DNA from 4 places in the Microbacterium sp. CH-015 genome. Region 3 is predicted to be linked to each of the others. Evidence: predicted binding sites of a transcription regulator. Region 3 holds the regulator's gene; each other region holds the start of a gene.
The links. The regulator HrcA, encoded in region 3, represses chaperone genes, less so after heat shock. The targets are predictions, from matches to a motif close to TTNGCACTCGNNNNNNNCGAGTGCNAA.

Region 1 (5,005 bases), on a different contig from region 3:
GTCTCCGTTTCCTGCTGCGGGAACAGCACCCGCAGCGAGAACCACCGGTCGTCGGCGCTCACCGACACGGTGCCGTTGTACGCCAGCGCCGCCGTCTCGATGTTGCGCAGCCCGTACCCGTGACCGCGCTCGCGCTGCCGCGTGACGATGCGGTCGCCATCGCGCAGCACGACGCCATCGAAGGTGTTCTCCACGCGCACCATCGTGAAGTCGTCGTGGGCGAAGACCGGGCGCGCGTGGAAGGGTCCTGCTCGCAGCGGATCGCGTCGAGGTGGTGCTTCATGTCGTGATGCTTGCGGTTGACCTCGTCGATCGAGCGTCGCGTGATCTCGTACTGGTCGTGCTGACTGCGCAGCAGCTGCGACATCGCCTCGGCATCCCGCCGCGCGACGGCCTCGTTGTGCACGCGCAACTGGACGTGCAGCGCGATGAACCCGGAGAGGTCGACGAGCGTGCGGATGTAGAGGATCTCCGCGCCGAACCGGCCGCTGAAGGGCGTGTCGATGCTCACGAAGCTGAGGTTGGAGATGCCGAAGGTGGCGACCGCGATCGCGACGGAGCCCACCAGTTGCGCGCCGCCGACGTCGAACCGCTCCTGCCGGGAGAACTGCCGGTGCTCGCCCAGCGCCACGACGCCGAAGATGAGCCCGTAGACCACGAGTGCACCCATCGGCTGGAGGTATGGGTCGAGCTGCTGCGAGTAGAACCGGTCGATCTGCCACAGCCCCGACGCGGCGAGCTCGGCGAGCACGAACGCGCGCGCCGCGATGAAGCCGGACCCGCGTGCCGTCGCGTCGATGCCGGCGTGGATCAGCGCGAACATCGTCGCCGCCGCGACGAGCATGCCGGGGATCCACCACCCGATGGACAGCGTGCCGGCCCACAGCTGCACGGCCAGCAGCGCCGCGAGCCCCAGCGCGGCGATGAGCGCGGTCGGCGCGGCGCCGAACCGCCGGCGCGAGATCGCGATGTACACGACGCACGCGCCCCACTCGGCGATTGCGGTGAGGTAGCGGGGAATCTCGGCGAGGACGGGGCCTTCGACGTCGTTCACGCCGTGATGCCGCGCGAGCCGATGTGCTCCGCCAGCGCCGCGAGGAACTCGCGCTTGCGGGGCCGGCTGATCGGCAGACGCCCACCGCCGCGAATGCGGCAGTCGCTGCCCTCGATGGTGGACGGGTCCCGCACACACGAGAACCGCCCCGAGTCCGGGTGGACTCGGGGCGGTTCTCCGGTGGCTTTCGCCGGGGTAGCTCTCGGCTGCGCCGGCGGCTCACTGCTCGACGGGCCGCGGCTCCTGGGCGCTCTCGTGGGCCTGGATGGTCGGGGCACCGGCATCCGCCACCACCTGCACCTTGCGGGGCTTGGCCTTCTCGCTCACCGGGATCGTGACCGTCAGCACGCCGTTGCTGTAGGTCGCGGCGATGCCGTCGGTGTCGATGCCCTGCCCGAGGTTCAGCTGGCGGAGGAAGCTCGCGGTCTCACGCTCGCGCGTGATCCACTTGACGCCCTCGCCCTCGCTGAGGGTGCGCTCGGCGCGGATCGTCAGCAGCTGGCCGTCCACGTCGATGTCGACCGAGCCCGGGTCGATGCCCGGCAGGTCGGCGCTGAGCACGTAGTGGTCGCCGTCGCGGTAGAGGTCCATCGGCATGCGGCGCGGGCCGCGGCGCGTGTCGAAGAGGCTCGACGCGAGGCGGTCGAGGTCACGGAACGGGTCATACGTGGCCATTTTTCTCTCCTTTATCTCTGTCTGGTCTGAAGTTGAGCCTTGTCGACTCAAGTAGCTTCAGATTAGCACTCTCGGGGCGAGAGTGCCAACCGTTCGCGGGCGGCGAACGGGGGTGTGGCGGGGGTAATTTCGGGTTCGGGGCGGGGCGATTTCAGGTGGCGCTTATCGCGGAAATCGCGGGGGTGTTTCCGCGGCACGCGTCACCTGAACCACGCACCGGTCTCTCCCCAATCACCCGATTCGCGGAGTCATCCACAGAACGACCGATCCAGCGCCCACGCGCGGCCGCAACGCGCCAAGGTGGCAGGATGCCGCGCCCACCCGCACCCCTCCCCGCCGGCCTCGGCGACGTGTTCCTCGCCGGCCAGCGGCGGCCCGCCGGAGCGACAGAGGGCCGACTGCGCGCCGCGGATCTCGAGCGCCCGTTCCGCGGCGTGCGCGCCCGACGACTCGATGCCCCGCAGGGCGAAGCTCCGCGGGTCGGGGCTACGCGGGGCGAGGCGTCGCGGGGCGAGGGACCGGGCTCTTCCACGATGCCCCCTGACGACATCGCCCGCGCAGAGATCCTCGCTCGCGCCCGCGCGCACAGCTTGATCCTCCCCGACCACGCGTTCTACATCGGAACGACGGCGCTCGCCGCCCTCGACCTCCCCTTCCTCGATGCCCTCGCCGCCGCTGCCGATGACCTTCAGGTCGCGGTGTTCGCGCCGCACCGGGCGCTGCGGCGCCCCGGCATCCGATCGGTGAAGGTCCAGCCGGGACTTGCGTTCACCACGATCGCGTCCGGTCTGCGCGTGGCCACGCCCGCAACAACCTGGGCATTGCTCGGCCGTGACCTCGACGTGCGCGACCTCGTGAAACTCGGCGACGCGATCGCGCGCATCCCTCGCGACGACCGCGGCCGACGGCGCCCGGAGCTGCAGCTGGCGACGCCCGCGCAACTCCGCGCGGCGATCGAGGCCGGGCGGCGCCAGGGCGCCGAGAGACTGCGGACGGCGCTGCCGCGCATCACGGAGCACAGCATGTCGCTGCTCGAAACCGACTGGCGCGAGAACCTGCGGGACTCCGACCTGCCCGACCCGGTGCTCGACCACGAAGTGCGCAACCACCGCGGCATCCTTCTCGGTATCACCGACGGAGCCTTTCCGGAGTATCGCGTGGCCGTCGAGATCGAGGGCGATCACCACCGCGTCACGCGCCGACAGTGGGACCGCGACATCGACAAACAGGCCGCCTACGCGACGGTGGACTGGGAGCTCGTCCGGCTCACCGCCAGGCACATCCGGCCGAGCCGGGGGCGCGATATCGCCCTCGTGCGTCAGGCGCTGATCCGACGCGGGTGGCGCCCCTGACGCGGTTTCAGCGGATGGCACCCCTGACAAGGTTTCAGCGGATGCCGCTCCTGACGCGGTTCAGGTGGCGCTCGCCGCGGAAATCACGGGCGCATTCCCGCGGCACGCGCCACCTGAACAGGCGCACGCCGCATCCCGCGGGCCGCGCCGAGTCAGCACTCCACGACGTTGACCGCGAGACCGCCCTCGCTGGTCTCCTTGTACTTCGTGGACATGTCGATCCCGGTCTGACGCATCGTCTCGACCACCGCGTCGAGCGGCACGTAGTGGCTGCCGTCGCCCCGCAGTGCGAGCCGCGCGGCGGTGACCGCGGTCGAGGCCGCGATCGCGTTGCGCTCGATGCAGGGGATCTGCACCAGCCCGCCGACGGGGTCGCACGTGAGGCCCAGGTGGTGCTCCATCGCGATCTCGGCGGCGTTCTCGATCTGCCGGTTGGTGCCGCCCATGACGGCCGTGAGTCCGCCCGCCGCCATCGCGCAGGCCGACCCGACCTCGGCCTGGCAGCCGCCTTCGGCCCCCGAGATCGATGCGTTCGCCTTGAACAGCGACCCGAGCGCCGTCGCCGTCAGCAGGAACCGGCGGATGCCGCGGCGACGATTCGCCTCTGCGACGGATGCCGCGGCCAGGGCGTCCTGGCCGTCGTCCGCGCTCCGCGCGTGCATGCCGAGCAGCGCCGAGCCCACCAGCTCGCCGTACGGCGTGACGGCGTTCTCGGCGCCGAGGCCGGAGTCGGCGAGGAAGCGCCACCAGTACATCGCGACGGCGGGCAGGATGCCGGCGGCGCCGTTGGTCGGCGCGGTCACGACGCGACCACCCGCGGCGTTCTCCTCGTTGACGGCGAGCGCGAACGCCCCCAGCCACTCCCCCGGCAGCTCACGTCCGCCGCCGGCCGAGGCCGCGTCGAGCTGCGCGCGGATCGCGCCGGCCCGCCGCTTCACCTTCAGCATCCCGGGGAGCACGCCGTCGGCGTGAAGGCCCGCGTCGACGCAGGCGGCCATCGCGTCCCAGATCGCGTCGAGCCCGACGGCGACCTCGACCTCTGGGCGCAGCGCCTCCTCGTTGCACCGCGCGACCTCCGCGATCGTGAGGCCGTGCTCGTCGCACACGTCGAGCAGCTGCGCCGCCGTGGCGAAGGGGAACGGGGCGGATGCCGCGGCCACCGCCGCGTCCTCGCCCTCCCGCCGGATGAAGCCGCCGCCGATCGAGTAGTACGTCTCCTCGACGAGCACCCCGCCCGCCGCATCGAGCGCGCGCAGCGTCATCGCGTTGGGGTGCCCCGGCAGGCGCGTGCGCGGGGCGAAGGTGATGTCGTCCCGGGCGAACGGCACCGGGATGCGGCCGTCGAGCAGCAGGGCGTCGCCATCGTTCCAGGTCGTCCACGCGGCGCGCACGTCGGCGGGATCCACCGTCTCGGGTTCGTGGCCCTGCAGGCCGGCGACGACGGCATCCGGCGTGCCGTGCCCGATGCCGGTCGCGCCGAGCGACCCGTACAGCGTGCACTCCAGCCGCGCGATCGCGCCGGCAGCGCCGCCAGCCGTGGCAGCGCCGCCCGCAGCATCGGCCGCGCGGCGCGCGAAGTCGCGGGCCGCCCGCAGCGGGCCGACCGTGTGGGAGCTCGAGGGTCCTACGCCGATGGAGAACAGCTCGAACGCCGAGACGTAGGCGCTCATCCTTCGAGCCTACGCCGCGGTCGCCGCCACAGCGCCGGGTCGGCGCCCCGCGTAGGCTGAGTGGATCGGAAGGAGCACGATGACCGCGCTGTCGACGCCGAATGCCGATCGCACCGCCGCGCTGGAGGCCGCCGAGGCGGCCGGTCGGGTCGACGAGGCGTTTCTCGCCCGCTTCGACGTGCAGTTCGCCCGCCTGCACGCGCTGTTCACGCAGTTGTACGGCGACCGTCCCGACGGCAACGAGCAGCTCGCCG
Region 2 (5,005 bases), on a different contig from region 3:
CGTCCTCGATGCGGTGCTTGCGCTCCTTGAGCTCGACCTCGGTCGCCGCACCCGCCTTGATGACGGCCACGCCGCCGGCGAGCTTCGCGAGGCGCTCCTGCAGCTTCTCGCGGTCGTAGTCGCTGTCGGTGTTCTCGATCTCGCGCTTGATCTGGGTCACGCGGCCCTCGATCTGCGACGCCTCACCGGCGCCCTCGACGATCGTGGTCTCATCCTTGGTGACGATGACCTTGCGGGCCTTGCCGAGCAGGTCGAGGGTGGCGTTCTCGAGCTTGAGACCGACCTCCTCGGTGATGACCTGGCCGCCGGTGAGGATCGCGATGTCCTGCAGCTGCGCCTTGCGACGGTCGCCGAAGCCGGGGGCCTTGACGGCGACCGACTTGAAGATGCCGCGGATCTTGTTGAGCACCAGGGTCGCCAGGGCCTCGCCCTCGACGTCCTCGGCGATGATGACGAGCTCCTTGCCGTCCTGGATCACCTTGTCGACGATCGGCAGCAGGTCCTTGATGTTGCCGATCTTCTGGTTCGCGATGAGGATGTACGGGTCCTCGAAGACCGCCTCCTGGCGCTCCGGGTCCGTGACGAAGTACGGGTTGATGTAGCCCTTGTCGAAGCGCATGCCCTCGGTGAGCTCGAGCTCGGTGCCGAAGGTCTGCGACTCCTCGACGGTGACCACACCCTCCTTGCCGACCTTGTCGATCGCCTCGGCGATGAGCTCGCCGATCTCGGTGTCGGCGGCGGAGATGGATGCCGTGGCGGCGATCTCCTCCTTGGTCTCGACCTCCTTGGCGGAGGCGAGCAGCTCGTCGGAGAGAGCCTTGACGGCCTTCTCGATGCCCTTCTTCAGCGAGATGGGGTCGGCGCCGGCCGCGACGTTGCGCAGGCCCTCGCGCACCAGCGCCTGAGCCAGGACCGTGGCGGTCGTGGTGCCGTCACCGGCGACGTCGTCGGTCTTCTTGGCGACCTCCTTGACGAGCTCCGCGCCGATCTTCTCGTACGGGTCGTCGAGCTCGATCTCCTTGGCGATCGAGACGCCGTCGTTCGTGATCGTGGGGGCGCCCCACTTCTTCTCGAGCACGACATTGCGACCGCGGGGGCCCAGGGTCACCTTGACGGCGTCGGCCAGGATGTTCAGGCCGCGCTCGAGGCCACGGCGGGCCTCCTCGTCGAAAGCGATGATCTTTGCCATAAGTGTGTCGTCCCTCCCGGACGTGAGGATGAGTCTTTAGCACTCGCGAGGAGCGAGTGCTAACTCATTCTGGCACTCTGGCATGACGAGTGCAAGCCACGGCATCCACCCCCGGATCCGCCCGTCTCACCCTCGGCATCCGCCACCCACCCTCCCGGTAGCCGCCCGGCGTCCCTCCCCCAACCGCGAGAGAACAACTGCGCGCCGAGAGAACGGGCATTACCCGTTCCCTCGGCGGCCCGTTGTTCTCTCGGTGGTCAGGGGCGCGTTGCGCCGGGCGGAGGCCAGGATGCTGGCGCTGGCGCCGCTGCCGCGGGCGCCGCGGCGGCGCGGATCAGACGACGCGCACCGACTCGGCCTGCGGGCCCTTCTGGCCGGCGCCGACGGTGAACTCCACCGTCTGGCCCTCCTCGAGCACGCGGAATCCCGACATGTCGATGTTCGAGTAGTGGACGAAGACGTCCTGGCCGTCGGTGACGGTGATGAAGCCGAACCCCTTCTCGGCGTTGAACCATTTGACGGTGCCCTGGGTCATGCGTGTCTCCTGATGCTGTGGAACTCCGCCATGCTATGCATCGCGGATGCCGCGAAACCGCCGATACGGCAACTGTTGACACGGCCGCATCCAAGAGTTCACACGCGCGAAACACGCCCCGCCGGCGCGCGGGCGCGAGCCTGTCAGGGCGCGGTCGTGGCGGCCCCGGCATCCGTCCGGTCGGTGCCGATGACGACGACCAGCTGCTTGACCGATTCGTCGCCCGCGAGGCCCGCGTAGGCGTCGCTGAGTTCGACCGCCGCGCCGCCGATCGCCTGCGCGAGTCCGCGCGCGGCGCCCTCGTCGGCGACGTCGGAGTAGAACACCGTCGTGGTGGCGAACTCACTGCCCGCCTCGCCGGCGGTGACATCGTCGGCGGCCCAGCCGGCGGCCACGAGCTCGTCGGCCATGGCGCCGGCCAGTCCCGACTGCGAGGTGGCGTTGAGCACCGTCACCTTGTAGGCGGTGTCGAGCACCGGCTCGGCGGTGACGGCGCCCGTGGCGGTCGGCGAGGGCGCGGGGAAGAGCGTCACCCGGCCGGTGGCGATGAGGGTGCCGAAGACGCCGATCGCGACGAGCGCGATGGTCGCGAGCACCGACCACAGCAGCACGATCCCGCCGCGCATGCGCGGGTTCTCGGCGCGATGCGCGCCGATACGGGCAGCCGCGTCGCCGGATACGGGCAGATCGTCGAAGCGGTCTTTCTGCGGCGGGGTTTTCGGCACCAGAGAATGCTACCGGCCGGTGCCGGTGTGGACCGTGTGCACGGCCGGGCCGGCCGCGCGGTCGGCGCGCTCGCGCTCCCGGGCGTCGCGCAGGCGGCGCAGGCGATGGACGAGCATGGCGTCGTGGGCCGCGGCATCCGGCGCGTCGATGACGCGTCCGAGCAGCTGGTAGTACCGCGCCGGGGTGAGGCCGAGCTCGGTGCGCACCGCCTCCTCCTTGGCTCCCGGCGTCGCCGTTCCGCTCCAGCGCGACTCGAAGCGGAGGAGCGTCAGATCGCGGTCGGAGAGGGGCACCTGCCCACGCTAACTCCGCACCGGCGTCCCGCCCGCGCGCCACTCCGCGTGCCCCTCAGACGACGCCGGGCGGCAGACGACGCCGGGCAGCTCAGGCGACTCCGGGCTCCCCCGGCGCGATCCACCCGCCGAGCGGGTCGGCGGCGGCGAGCACCTCGCCGTCGAGCGCCAGGGCGAAGCCGTCGGGCCACGCGTCCGCGTCGATCGGGTGCGCCCAGCCCTCGTGCAGAGTCGGGTGATCCAGCGTGATCCACCGCGCCCTGCCGCCGGCGACGGCGCGGATGTCCGCGATCAGCTCGTGGCGGCCGGCCCACGGGATGTGGGCGAGCACACCCGGAGTCTGCACGACGAGGGTCGCGTCCGGCGGGGCGGATGCCGCGACCTCCGCCAGGAGCGCCGCACCGTCCCCGGCGTGCAGCGTCGGAGGGTCGGCGGCCGCGATGCGCAGGGCCGCGCCGACGCGCTCGCGGCGGCCCTCCTCCCCCGGCCAGACGAGGCCGGTGAGCCATGCCTCGGTCGCCGCGGCCGCGGGGTCGAGCGGGGCGAGGTCGATGCCCGCACGCCAGACGATCTCGGGTCGGGCGACCCGCGGCATCCGCTCACCCCGCACCTCGCACTCCAGGACGACCAGAGACGGCCCGTCCGGCGGGTCGAGGGCGATCTCTCCGGCCGGGCCGCGGTAGCGGTAGGAGTAGCGGTCGGGATAGAGGCAGAGGCCCGCGCTCGCCCCGATCTCCAGCAACGCGAGGGGACCGTCGATGAGCGCAAGCGCGGGCAGCAGCGCGGCGCAGCGGAGCGGTTCGTTGGTCTGCAGCGAACGGCTGGCGCACTCCGCGACGAGGGCATCGGCATGCGCGAGCACCCACTCCCGCCACTGCGGGTAGGGCGGCTCCCCTGACCCGAGCAGCCGGGCGACGGCGAAGACGAGCGGCGGCTGCCGGTGCCGGGCCGGGATGCGCGCGAGCACCCGCTGCACGGCGGGGTCGGCGGCGACCCCGGCCGCCCACAGCGCGTATCGCTCCGACCGGCCGGGGGCTTCGTCCCGCGCGAAGCGACCGAAACGCTCTGCGACGGCGGCGGTGTCGGCATCCATTCGACCATTCTGGTGCGCGCGGAACATCGGCCGCTCGCGTCGGGTTGAATGGAAGGGAGTGAGGAGTCACCATGACCTACCGCGTGAACAAGACCGACGAGCAGTGGCGGGCGGAGCTGAGCCCGGAGCAGTACGCCGTGCTGCGCCAGGCCGGCACCGAGCGCGCCTGGACCGGCGAGCTGCTCGATGAGCACCGCGCCGGCCTGTACACCTGCGCCGCGTGCGGGGCGGAGCTCTTCCGCAGCGGCACGAAGTTCGACTCGCACTGCGGGTGGCCGAGCTTCTACGAGTCGGTGCGCCCCGAGGCCGTCGAGCTCATCGAAGACACCAGCCACGGCATGGTGCGCACGGAGGTGCGCTGCGCGAACTGCGGGTCGCACCTCGGCCACGTCTTCCCCGACGGGTTCGGCACGCCCACCGGCGACCGCTACTGCATGAACTCGCTGTCGCTGTCGTTCGCCCCGGAAGAGCCGGCATCGTGACCGACGGCCGCCCCGTGCTCGAGGCGGTGCGCGCCCGGCGTTCGTGGTCGAAGGTGACGGATGCCGCGCCCACCCGCGCCGAGGTGCTCACCCTCGTGTCGGCAGCCGGACGCGTCGCCGACCACTCGTCGCTGCGCCCCTGGCGCATCATCGAGCTGCGCGGCGACGACCGGCGCGTGCTGGGCGCGGCGATCGCGAAGGCGGAGGGCGACAGCACGCCGTCGTCGAAGCCGCTGCGCGCGCCGCTGCTGATCGCGGTGGTCGCCAGCTACCGCAAGAGCGACAAGGTGCCGCGCTGGGAGCAGCAGGCCGTCGCCTCCGGCGTCGCGCACATGCTGAGCCTGCTGCTCGATGAGGCCGGCTGGGGCGTCCTGTGGCGCACCGGCCACTACACGCGCAGCAAGGCCGTGGCCAAGGCGCACGGACTGTCCGAGAACGAGGAGCTGCTGGGCTGGCTCTATGTCGGCGGCAAGCCGGAGCGCTCCCGCCCGGGCTGGCGCAAGGCCGTCGATCCCCGCGCCCACGTCAGCCGGATGCCGCAGCGCGCGGATCAGCCCGGCGAGTTCGTGAGCTGGCGCGAAGAGGCGGCCGCCACGGCGAAGAAGAAGTCGGGTGGCAAGAAGTCCGGCGGCAAGAAGTCCGGCGGCAAGGGCGCGAAGCCCAAGGAGAAGAAGCCCGTCGACTGGG
Region 3 (5,005 bases):
CGCCGAGGATCGCGTCGGGCATCGACACGTCGAGCGTCGCGAGCAGGTCGTCGCCGTCGCGGCTGAAGGTCTCATGCGCGGCGACGGTCACCTCGAGGTACAGGTCACCGTGGGGGCCGCCCGCGGGGCCGACCTCGCCGGAGCCGGGCAGCTGCAGCCGCAGGCCGGTCTCCACGCCGCCGGGGATATCGACCGAGACCGTGCGGCGGGCGCGGACGCGTCCCTGGCCCTGGCAGCCGGCGCACGGGTACGGGATCGTGGTGCCGTAGCCCTGGCACGCCGTGCAGGGCTGCGAGGTCACGACGTTGCCGAGCAGGCTCCGCACCGTGCGCTGCACCTGCCCCGAGCCGTGGCAGATGTCGCATGTCGCCTCGCCGGTGCCCGGCTGGCAGCACGAGCCCTGGCAGGTCTCGCACAGCACGGCGGTGTCGACCTCGATGTCGCGGTGCGTGCCGAACACGACGTCGCCGAGGTCCAGGGTGACGCGCACGAGCGCGTCCTGGCCGCGCTCCCGGCGCGACCGGGGGCGTCCGGCGCGACCGCCGCCGCCGCCGAAGAACGTCTCGAAGATGTCGCCGAACCCGCCGAAGCCGCCCCCGGCGCCGCCGAACGGCGAGCCGTCGCCGCCCATGTCGTAGCGCTGGCGCTGCTCGGGGTCGCTCAGGACGTCATACGCGTGCGTCACGAGCTTGAAGCGCTCGGATGCGTCCTCGCCGGGGTTGACGTCCGGGTGGAGCTCGCGCGCGAGACGCCGGTACGCCTTCTTGATCTCCTCGGGGCTCGCATCGCGCGAGACGCCCAGGACTTCGTAGTGGTCGGCCACAATCGCCTTTCCTGCCCTTCCGGGCGCGGTGGGGTTCGTTCTGTCGGCTGCCGCTCAGCGGGACTGGTCGTCCTCGTCGAGCAGCCTGCTCAGGTAGTGCGCGACGGCGCGGACCGCCGCGAGGTTGGTGGGGTAGTCCATGCGCGTCGGACCGAGCACGCCCACCCGGGCACGGGATCCGGTCGCGTCGTAGTCGCCGGTGACGACGGATGCCTCCGCCAGCCCGAACGGCTCGTTCTCGCGACCGATGCTCGCCGCCAGGCCTTGATCGTCGGCGACCATCTCCCCCATGAGCCGGAGCAGCGTCACCTGCTCCTCGATGGCCTCCAGCAGGGGGTAGATGCTGCCGCGGAAGTCTCCCTCGCGTCGCGCGAGGGTGGCGCTGCCGGCCATCACGAGCCGGTCCTGGCGGAACTCGTCGAGCTCCTCCCCGACGATCCGCGCGACCGTGCGCACGGCCTCGTCGACGGGTCCGCCGGAGGGTTCGGATGCCGCCAGCTGCGCGATCGCCGAGGCGGCCTCCGCCACGGGCTTGCCCGTGACCAGGCGCGCCACGGCGTGCTTGATGGCCGCGGCATCCTGCTCGGTGAGCTCGGCCTGCAGGAACGCGACGCGCTGCGAGACCCGGCCCGTGTCGGTGACGACGATGACCACGACGCGCGTGCCGCCGAGGTGCACGAACTCCACGTGCGAGACGCTGGCGCGCGCGAACGAGGGGTACTGCACGATGGCGACCTGACCGGTGAGCCGGGTCAGCGCCCGGACCGTGCGCACGAGGAGGTCGTCCAGGTCCACAGGGTCGGCGAGGAACGACGAGATCGCCGAGCGCTGGGCCGTGGAGAGGGGCCGGAGCTCCGCGAGATGGTCGACGAAGACGCGGTACCCCTTGTCGGTCGGGACGCGCCCCGACGACGTGTGAGGGGCCGCGATGAGCTCCTCGTCCTCCAGCAGCGCCATGTCGTTCCGGATCGTCGCCGCCGACACGCCGAACTGATGACGCTCGACGATCGCCTTGCTGCCCACCGGCTCATGCGTGTCGACGTAGTCCTGCACGATCGCGCGGAGGACCTGAAGTCCGCGTTCCGAGACCATCAGCCCTCCTTGTTGGCACTCACGGTTGCTGAGTGCCAATCTTATCGCGCCGCCCCTGCGATGAGCCGTACGCACAATGACGTCGCATCCGATCCCGTCGTCCGCACCGCGAAAGGCGAGGTCCGCGGCACCCGCACCGGCGACATCCGCCGCTTCGCGGGCATCCCCTTCGCCCTGCCCCCGTTCGGCGACCGGCGCTTCGCGCTCCCCGAGGACGTGCCCGCGTGGGACGGCGTCCGCGATGCCACCGCGTTCGGCCCCACGGCGCCGCAAGACCCGTACTACGGCGCGCTCGGCGAGCTGCTCGGCTCCATCGATATTCCCGGCGACGACATGCTGACCGTCAACGTGTGGTCCCCCGCGACCGTCCCCGACGGCGGTCTGCCGGTGATGGTCTGGTACCACGCGGCGCGCTCGAGGTGGGCTGATCGACGCCCGTCGCCGTCTCTCGGAGGGGTCGAGTCCGCTGTCGGGCACCCCCGGCTACGCCTGTCGTGCCGCTCCCCCGGGCCGGTGCCGTCACGGCACTCACCTCCTGAGTGGGTTCCTGCCCCCGTTTCCCCCACGTTTCCCTCGGATGCCGAGTGCGCCCGTTCTCGCCGAGTGCGCCCGCTCTGGGGCGCGTGCAGGGGGCGCGCTCGGCGGGAACGGGCCCGGTCGGCGAGGTCGCGAGGCGAGGTCGCGAGGCGAGGTCGCGGGGCGAGGACCGCGGTGGTGCTCACGCGGTCAGCGCGCGCACCACGGCGTCGGCGAGCAGGCGCCCGCGACGGGTGAGCACGACACGGCCGCGCACGGCGGCGGCGCCGTCGACGAGGCCGTCGGCGATGAGGGAGGCCACCGCGTGACGCCCCTCTCCCTCGAGCTCCGACACCGCGAGGCCGTCGGAGATGCGCGAGCGCAGCAGCACATCCTCCAGGCGTCGGGCGGCGGCATCCGGTCGCTCCCGGCCGGCAGCGGGCGACTGCGCCGCGGCCAGGCGCTGGGCGTACGCGGCCGGATGCTTCACGTTCCACCACCGCAGCCCGGCGACGTGGCTGTGGGCTCCGGGACCGTACCCCCACCAGTCGGTGCCGCGCCAGTACGCCAGGTTGTGGCGGGAGCGCTGGGCCGGCGTCCGCGCCCAGTTCGACACCTCGTACCAGTCGAACCCCGCCGCGGCGAGCGTCTCATCGACGAGTTCGTACATGTCGGCCTGCAGATCGTCGTCGGGTTCGGGCACCTCTCCGCGGCGGATCTGTCGGGCGAGCTTCGTGCCCTCCTCCACGATGAGCGCGTACGCCGAGACGTGGTCGGGGGCGAGCGCGACAGCCGTCTCGACCGATGCGCGCCAGTCCTCGAGCGACTCCCCCGGTGCGCCGTAGATGAGGTCGACGCTGACGTCGAGCCCCGCGCTCCGTGCCGCGGCGACGGCGGTCGCCACTCCCGCGGGGTCGTGGGTGCGGTCGAGCGCGGCGAGGACGTGCGGCACCGCCGACTGCATGCCGATCGACATCCGGGTCACGCCGGCCGCGGCGAGTTCGGCCGCCATCGGCGCCGTGACGGTGTCGGGATTCGCCTCGACGGTGACCTCAGCATCCGGAGCGAGACCGAACGCGTCGCGCACGCCCGCCAGCATCCTGCCGAGGTCCCCCGCCGGGAGAAGCGTCGGCGTCCCGCCGCCGAAGAAGACGGTGGATGCCGGGCGCAGCGGCCCCCGGTCGGCCAGCACACGGCGCGACAGCGCCATCTCACGGATCACCTCGTCGGCGTAGGCGTCCTGACGGGCGCCGCGCAGTTCGCCGGCGGTGTAGGTGTTGAAGTCGCAGTACCCGCACCGGACGCGGCAGAACGGGACGTGAAGATACACCCCGAAGTCGCGCTGGGGGTCGATGACGAGATCGTCCGGCAGAGCGCCGTCGAGCGGCGCTGGGTCGCCGAGCGGGAGGGCGGAGCCCATCAGGACGACGTCGCGTACAGCGGCGACAGGGCGCGCAGGTACCCCTGGAACAGTTCGCGGCGGCGGCGCTTCACGAGCGGCGGCAGCAGGCGGTACAGCGGCGACACGGGGCGGTCGAACGCGCGCACCGTGAACCGCACCTCGTCGCTGTCGTCCCACGTCACGACGAAGGACTCCTCGCCGCTGACGACGGAGTCGCCGACCGTGCCGAGCCCGAAGCCGACCCGCCGCGGCTCCTCGATGGCGTAGATGACCCGCAGCTCGCCGTCGGTGCTCATCCCCTTGATCCGCCCGCGCACCCGGATCGTCGTCCCCGACGCGACGAACGGGGTCCCGTCGGCGTCGAAGCGCTGATCGGCCTCGAGGCGGCTCGCCACGAGGGGGTTGCCGTCGGCGTCGAATCCGACGCCGGAGTACATGGGGCCGGATGCCGGGCGCACATCGCTGATGTGCAGTCCCGCGCCCCGCAGCGGAGCCCACGACAGCAGCGCTTCGGCGGAGCTGTCGAACCGGGCCTGGCCGCTGCCGATGCGCCACGACGACTCGGCCGGGATGCTCCGCTCGGGCGGGTAGCCCATGAGGTCGTGCGCCTGCGTGGCGCCCACGGCGGCATAGTCGACCGTGCCCTCTTGGAAGTTCGCGCGGCGCATGGCCACCAGCCTACCCAGCCGCTCCGGTCGCGGGCGGCGATCGGGATGCTGTCGGCGGGCCATGTGAGAATCCGAGGATGCCGGAGTGGACCCTCGATCAGCCGCCTGTCGTCGCCGTTCGCGTGGTCGACGATCCGGACCGCCCGGCCGGCTGGCCGCGCACCGTGCCGGCGGTCGCTCAGCTGCTGGCGGGCGGCATCGATCTCGCGCCCGGCGTGACCTTCCTCGTGGGCGAGAACGGTTCGGGCAAGTCGACGGTGCTCGAGGGAGTCGCCCTCGCGTACGGGTTCTCCCCCGAGGGCGGCTCGAATCAGGCGCGGCACTCGACACGGCCGAGCGAGTCGCCGCTGTCGGACTGGCTGGAGATCCAGCGCGGCGTCGGCGCGAGCAGGTGGGGGTTCTTCCTCCGCGCCGAGACGATGCACGCGTTCTACACCTACCTCGAGGACAACCCGTCGAGCGGGCCGGAACCCGTGTTCCACGAGATGAGTCACGGGGAGTCGT
Region 4 (5,005 bases), 890 kb from region 3:
CACACGTCGTGGGGCCGCCGGCCTTCCGGTGGCCGCCGCGCACGTCGAGCGCCTCGCGCCCATGCCCAGGTGCCACCCGAGGTGCGCCATCACCAGGCACGCGCACACAGAAGCGGGCCCCCGGTCCGAAGACCGGGGCCCCGCCGCGCTCTGTCGAATCAGCCGATCCGGACGAAGCTGTTGTTGTTCTTGTCGTCGAACTGGAAGATGCCGATCGTCGCCTCGGTCGGGTCGCCGACCTCGTTGAACGTGATCGGGCCGGACACACCGTCGTAGTCGGCGACGCCGCCTCCGATGATGATGTCCGCGCACTCCGCGTACGTCGTGCACTTGGTGCCGTCACCGCTGCCGCCCGACACCTGCTGCAGGTGAGCGGCGACGTCCGGGCCGGCGGTCGAGCCCGCCTCCAGCGCGGCGAGCGCGAGCAGGATCACGGCGTCGTACGACTCCGGCGCGTAGGTGAAGTCCTTGAGCGCCTCGTTGCCCTTGCCCGTCCAGTACGCCTGCAGCGAGTCACGGAACGTCGCGATGGTGTCGGGGTCGACCGCCGGGTAGGTGCCCTGAGCGCCCGTCAGCGTGCCGTCCTCGAACTCGTCGCCGAAGTTGGACAGGTTGCCGTCGACGAAGTACATCTTGTCGGCGGGGAAGTCCGCTCCCACGAGCTCCGGGATGATCGTCTTGACCTCTTCGAACGTGATCAGTGCGATCGCGTCCGGCTTCGCAGCCAGGACATCCTCGACCTGCGCCGAGAAGTTCGTGTCACCCGTGTTGTACAGCGACGCGGCGACGACGTTGCCGCCCGCGGCCTCGAACGCCTTCTTCGTGAAGCAGGCAAGGCCGGTGCCGTACGAGTCGTTGAGCACGATCATGCCGAGGGTCTCGTTGCCGTCGCCGGCGATCAGGTTGCCGAGCACCTCGCCCTGGAGCACGTCCGAGGGAGCGGTGCGCCAGTAGAGGCCGTTGTCCTCGTAGCCCGTGAAGGCGGCCGAGGTGTTCGCCGGCGAGAACTGGATGGCGTTCGCGGCGATGACCTGGTCGATGAACTGCAGCGAGGTGCCGGAGGAGGCTGCGCCGATGATCGCGGTTGCGCCCTCGCCCAGCAGACGCGGAATCTCGGTCTCGTACGCCTTGTTGTCGGTGTCGCCGGAGTCGCCCTGGATCAGGTCGATCGTGACGCCCTTGGCGGCGGCGTTGACCTCGCTGGCGGCGAAATCGGTCGCCGAGATCTCGGGCGGGCCAAGGAAGGCGAGGTTGCCGGTGACGGGCAGTGCCGTGCCGATCTTGTACGTGAGGTCCGTGCCGGGACCGGTCGACGTCGAGTTGAACGTCGGCGTGTACGCCGCGGGCTCGGCCGCGTCGCAGTCGATCGGGAAGTCGAAGCCCGCGGCAGCGGACTCCGTGGGGTTGGTGCTCGCGTTTCCGGTACAGCCGGAGAGCGCGAGCATACCGGCGCTGACCAAGGCGATGCCGCCCAGGACTTTGGCGGTGCGAGAACGGGTGAAAACGCCCATGTTGCTCCTTGTTATCTGTGACGCGGGGTGCTCGGGAGCGCCCCAGTGGGTCAAACCTATGCGGGGAACGGCTTCCGGATTGTTGCGTTCCGTTAACGGTGTGAAACCAAACGATCACGGTGCGATAACGGCTCTCGCCGCCGCGCGGCGGGCTCCCGGCCGGCTCAGACGAGATCGGCGACGTCGGATGCCGCGCGCGTGCGCCGCGCCGAGATCAGCGAGTCGGCGCTCAGCACGATGAGGGCGATCCACACCAGCCCGAACCCGATCCAGCGCTCCAGCGGCATGGGCTCCTGCATGATCCACGCGCCAGTGATGAACTGCAGGATCGGGGCGACGAACTGCAGCAGGCCGATGACGGTGAGGGGCGCGCGCCGCGCGCCGGCCGCGAACAGCAGCAGCGGCACGGCGGTGATGACCCCCGCGAGCGGGACGAGGGCGGTGTGCCACGCGCCCTGCGTGCCCCAGACGAGGCCGGTCGTCGCGCCGACGACGACGAGCTGGATGATCGCGATCGGGGTGAGCCACAGCGACTCCAGGGTCAGCCCGCTGATCGCGTCGACGCGGGGGCCGATCTGCTTCTTCACCAGCCCGTAGGTGCCGAAGCTCGCCGCGAGGGTCAGGGCGATCCACGGGAAGGACCCGTAGGCGACGATGATGACGATGACCGCGAGCGCCGCGAACCCGATCGCGACCCACTGCGCGGTGCGCAGCTTCTCGCCGAGCACGAGGACACCCAGCAGCACCGTGACGATGGGGTTGATGAAGTAGCCGAGGCTGCCCTCGATGACGTGCCCGGTGAGGATGCCGATGAGGAAGACCTGCCAGTTCACGTAGATCAGCAGGCCCGCGATGATCGTCCAGAACACCAGCCGCTTGTCCCGGAGGATCGCGAGGAGCTTGCCCCAGGTGCGGGTGACGGTCAGCAGGATGGCGCAGAACAGCAGTGAGAACAGGATGCGCCAGACGACGATCTCCCACGGCCCGATCGGCGCGAGCAGCAGGAAGTAGAGGGGCATGAAGCCCCAGAGGAAGTAGGCGGCGAAGGCGTAGATCCCGCCGAGGCGCTCCTCACGGGCGGTCTCGTCGGGTGTCATGGGACAAAGCCTAGAACGGTCATGACTCGTTGCGGGCCGCGACGGCCGCGGCATCCTGCCGTTCCTCGCTCATCTTCTGCCAGCACGACGAAGGCCCCTGGGAGAACTCCAGGGGCCTTCGCGAGACGTTCGCTCAGCGGACGACGACCGCCAGGACGTCGCGCGCCGACAGGACGAGGTACTCGTCACTGCCGAACTTCACCTCGGTGCCGCCGTACTTGCTGTAGAGCACCCGGTCGCCGACGGCGACGTCGAGCGGCACGCGGTTGCCGTTGTCGTCGATGCGGCCGGGGCCGACCGCCACGACCTCGCCCTCCTGGGGCTTCTCCTTGGCGGTGTCGGGGATGACGAGGCCACTGGACGTGACCTGCTCAGCCTCGACCTGCTTGATGACGATGCGGTCCTCGAGCGGCTTGATGGAAACCGACACGGTCTACCTCTTTCTTGCGGGGCGTACTGCCGTTTGTCACTGAAAGACTCGTTAGCACCCACGAGGGTGGAGTGCTAACGCAAGTCTAGGGCGCGGTTGGCACTCGTGCAACGCGAGTGCCAGTTCGCGTGACGTGCGGCGTCATTCGTCGGGCCGTGGCAGGCTGGCTCCATGGACCGCGCCGAACTCGATGCCCTCCTCACCCCCGAGGGGCTGCGACTCGTCGACGAGGCCTCTGCGATCGATTCGACGGATGCCGTGGCATCCGCCGTCTCATGCCTGCGCGCCGCCGGTCACTCCCCGCAGCTGGTCTCGGCGGTCGTCGGCCAGGCACGCCTGCGCACCCGCGCGCGGCAGAAGTTCGGGGCGTTCGCCGACCGCATGCTGTTCACCCGCGCCGGCCTCGAACAGGCGACCCGCCTCGAGGTCGGGGCGCGCCACGCCGGGCGTTTCCGCGATGCCGGCATCACCCGGGTCGCCGACCTCGGGTGCGGGATCGGCGGCGACGCGCTCGCGCTCGCCGGGATCGGACTCGACGTGCTCGCTGTCGACGCCGACGAGATCACGGCGGCGCTCGCGGCCTACAACCTCGCACCGTTCGGGGACAGCGTCTCCGTGCGCAGCGGCCGCGCCGAGGACGTCGACCTCACCGGGATCGACGCCGTGTGGGTCGACCCCGCGCGGCGGACCGCGGGCCACGGCGAGACGACCCGGGTCGGTGCGGGCGACTGGTCACCCCCGCTCGACTGGGTGTTCGGCCTGTCGGCGCGCCTGCCGGCCGGGATCAAGCTCGGGCCCGCCTTCGACCGCTCGCTCATCCCCGACGACGCCGAGGCGCAGTGGATCTCGGTCGACGGGTCGACGATCGAACTCGTCGTGTGGACCGGCATCCTCGCGCGCCCCGGCGTGCGACGGGCGGCCCTCGTCATCCGCGGCGGGCAGGCGGCGGAGCTCGTGGCATCCGGCGATGCGCCCGACGCGCCCGTGCGTGGCCTCGGCGCATACCTGCACGAACCCGAGGGCGCCGTCATCCGGGCGCGGCTCATCGGCGAGGTCGCCCGCACGATCGGCGCCGGGATGCTCGATCAGCGCATCGCGTACCTGACGTCGGATGCCCCGGCATCCAGCCCGTTCGTGCACAGCTTCCGCGTGCGCGAGCAGCTGCCCAACGATGTCAAGGCGCTGGGCCGGGCGCTCCGTGACCGCGGGATCGGGACCCTCGAGATCAAGAAGCGCGGGGTCGACCTCGACCCCGCCGTCCTGCGGACGAAGCTGAAGCTCTCCGGAGCGGAGTCGGCGACGCTGTTCGTCACCCGCATCGGGAACACGCGCACGACACTGCTCGCCGACCGGGTGTAGCGGGCAGGCGTTCAGCCGAACAGCGGGCCCTGCGTCGACGCCCACCACAGCCAGCCGGCGCTGTAGACGAGCGAGAGAGCGCTCAGGCACAGCGCCCACACCGCGATCGACCGCGACTCCCACGGCCGTCGGAGAGCCAGGATCGCGAGCACCAGGCCCACGAGGCCGATGAGGAAACCCCACCCGACGAGGAACGACACGGCGAGGCCCACGACGGCGAACGTCAGTGCCCACGAACCGAGGTGCGTCGGTGCGGGAGCAGGCGCCGGGGGCTCGGCCCACGCGAACTCTGTGTGGACCGTCGCCGTGATCGGGACGGGCGCTGTCAACTCGCGCTGGAAGCCGCCGCGGTGCTCGCCCGGGAGCGCCGCCGATGCGGCGACGGTGACATCGTCCGAAGGCGCACCGAGCGGGAGGGAGGGCGATGCTCCAGGCGCGGGTGCCGGCGCGGTCGGGTACTCGGCTGACGCGTTGGCACCGGGCGCGGGCGCTGACGCAGAGGGTTCGGCGACGTTTCGGTCTTGGTCTCGAGGGTCGCTCACGGGGCCTCCTCGGAGATCTGGATCTCCGTCACGGGCAGCGTCGAATCCGCCCCGAAGGCGAGGGTC

Region 1: the regulator HrcA is predicted to act here: its motif matches at 1,792-1,818, upstream of ACPYN4_RS08945 (Hsp20/alpha crystallin family protein).
Region 2: the regulator HrcA is predicted to act here: its motif matches at 1,226-1,252, upstream of groL (chaperonin GroEL).
Region 4: the regulator HrcA is predicted to act here: its motif matches at 3,135-3,161, upstream of groES (co-chaperone GroES).

The regions. Positions count from the first base shown of each region.
Region 1 is NZ_JBNAFJ010000004.1:222,617-227,621, forward strand. It holds gene ACPYN4_RS08935 (GHKL domain-containing protein) at 1-203, opposite strand, end outside; gene ACPYN4_RS08940 (hypothetical protein) at 1,051-1,188, opposite strand; gene ACPYN4_RS08945 (Hsp20/alpha crystallin family protein) at 1,274-1,729, opposite strand; gene ACPYN4_RS08950 (hypothetical protein) at 2,038-3,081, shown strand; gene ACPYN4_RS08955 (L-serine ammonia-lyase, iron-sulfur-dependent, subunit alpha) at 3,234-4,751, opposite strand; gene ACPYN4_RS08960 (amylosucrase) at 4,831-5,005, shown strand, end outside.
Region 2 is NZ_JBNAFJ010000007.1:126,016-131,020, reverse strand. It holds gene groL (chaperonin GroEL) at 1-1,189, opposite strand, end outside; gene ACPYN4_RS11740 (cold-shock protein) at 1,524-1,724, opposite strand; gene ACPYN4_RS11735 (LytR C-terminal domain-containing protein) at 1,868-2,449, opposite strand; gene ACPYN4_RS11730 (DUF3263 domain-containing protein) at 2,459-2,743, opposite strand; gene ACPYN4_RS11725 (DUF2332 family protein) at 2,835-3,836, opposite strand; gene msrB (peptide-methionine (R)-S-oxide reductase MsrB) at 3,908-4,318, shown strand; partial or broken gene ACPYN4_RS11715 (nitroreductase family protein) at 4,345-4,857, shown strand.
Region 3 is NZ_JBNAFJ010000001.1:988,323-993,327, forward strand. It holds gene dnaJ (molecular chaperone DnaJ) at 1-823, opposite strand, end outside; gene hrcA (heat-inducible transcriptional repressor HrcA) at 878-1,915, opposite strand; gene ACPYN4_RS04640 (carboxylesterase family protein) at 1,976-2,689, shown strand; gene hemW (radical SAM family heme chaperone HemW) at 2,634-3,851, opposite strand; gene ACPYN4_RS04650 (DUF1990 family protein) at 3,851-4,501, opposite strand; gene ACPYN4_RS04655 (AAA family ATPase) at 4,579-5,005, shown strand, end outside.
Region 4 is NZ_JBNAFJ010000001.1:95,494-100,498, reverse strand. It holds gene ACPYN4_RS00500 (ABC transporter substrate-binding protein) at 159-1,511, opposite strand; gene rarD (EamA family transporter RarD) at 1,676-2,608, opposite strand; gene groES (co-chaperone GroES) at 2,742-3,038, opposite strand; gene ACPYN4_RS00485 (class I SAM-dependent methyltransferase) at 3,210-4,397, shown strand; gene ACPYN4_RS00480 (hypothetical protein) at 4,409-4,939, opposite strand; gene tsaD (tRNA (adenosine(37)-N6)-threonylcarbamoyltransferase complex transferase subunit TsaD) at 4,936-5,005, opposite strand, start outside.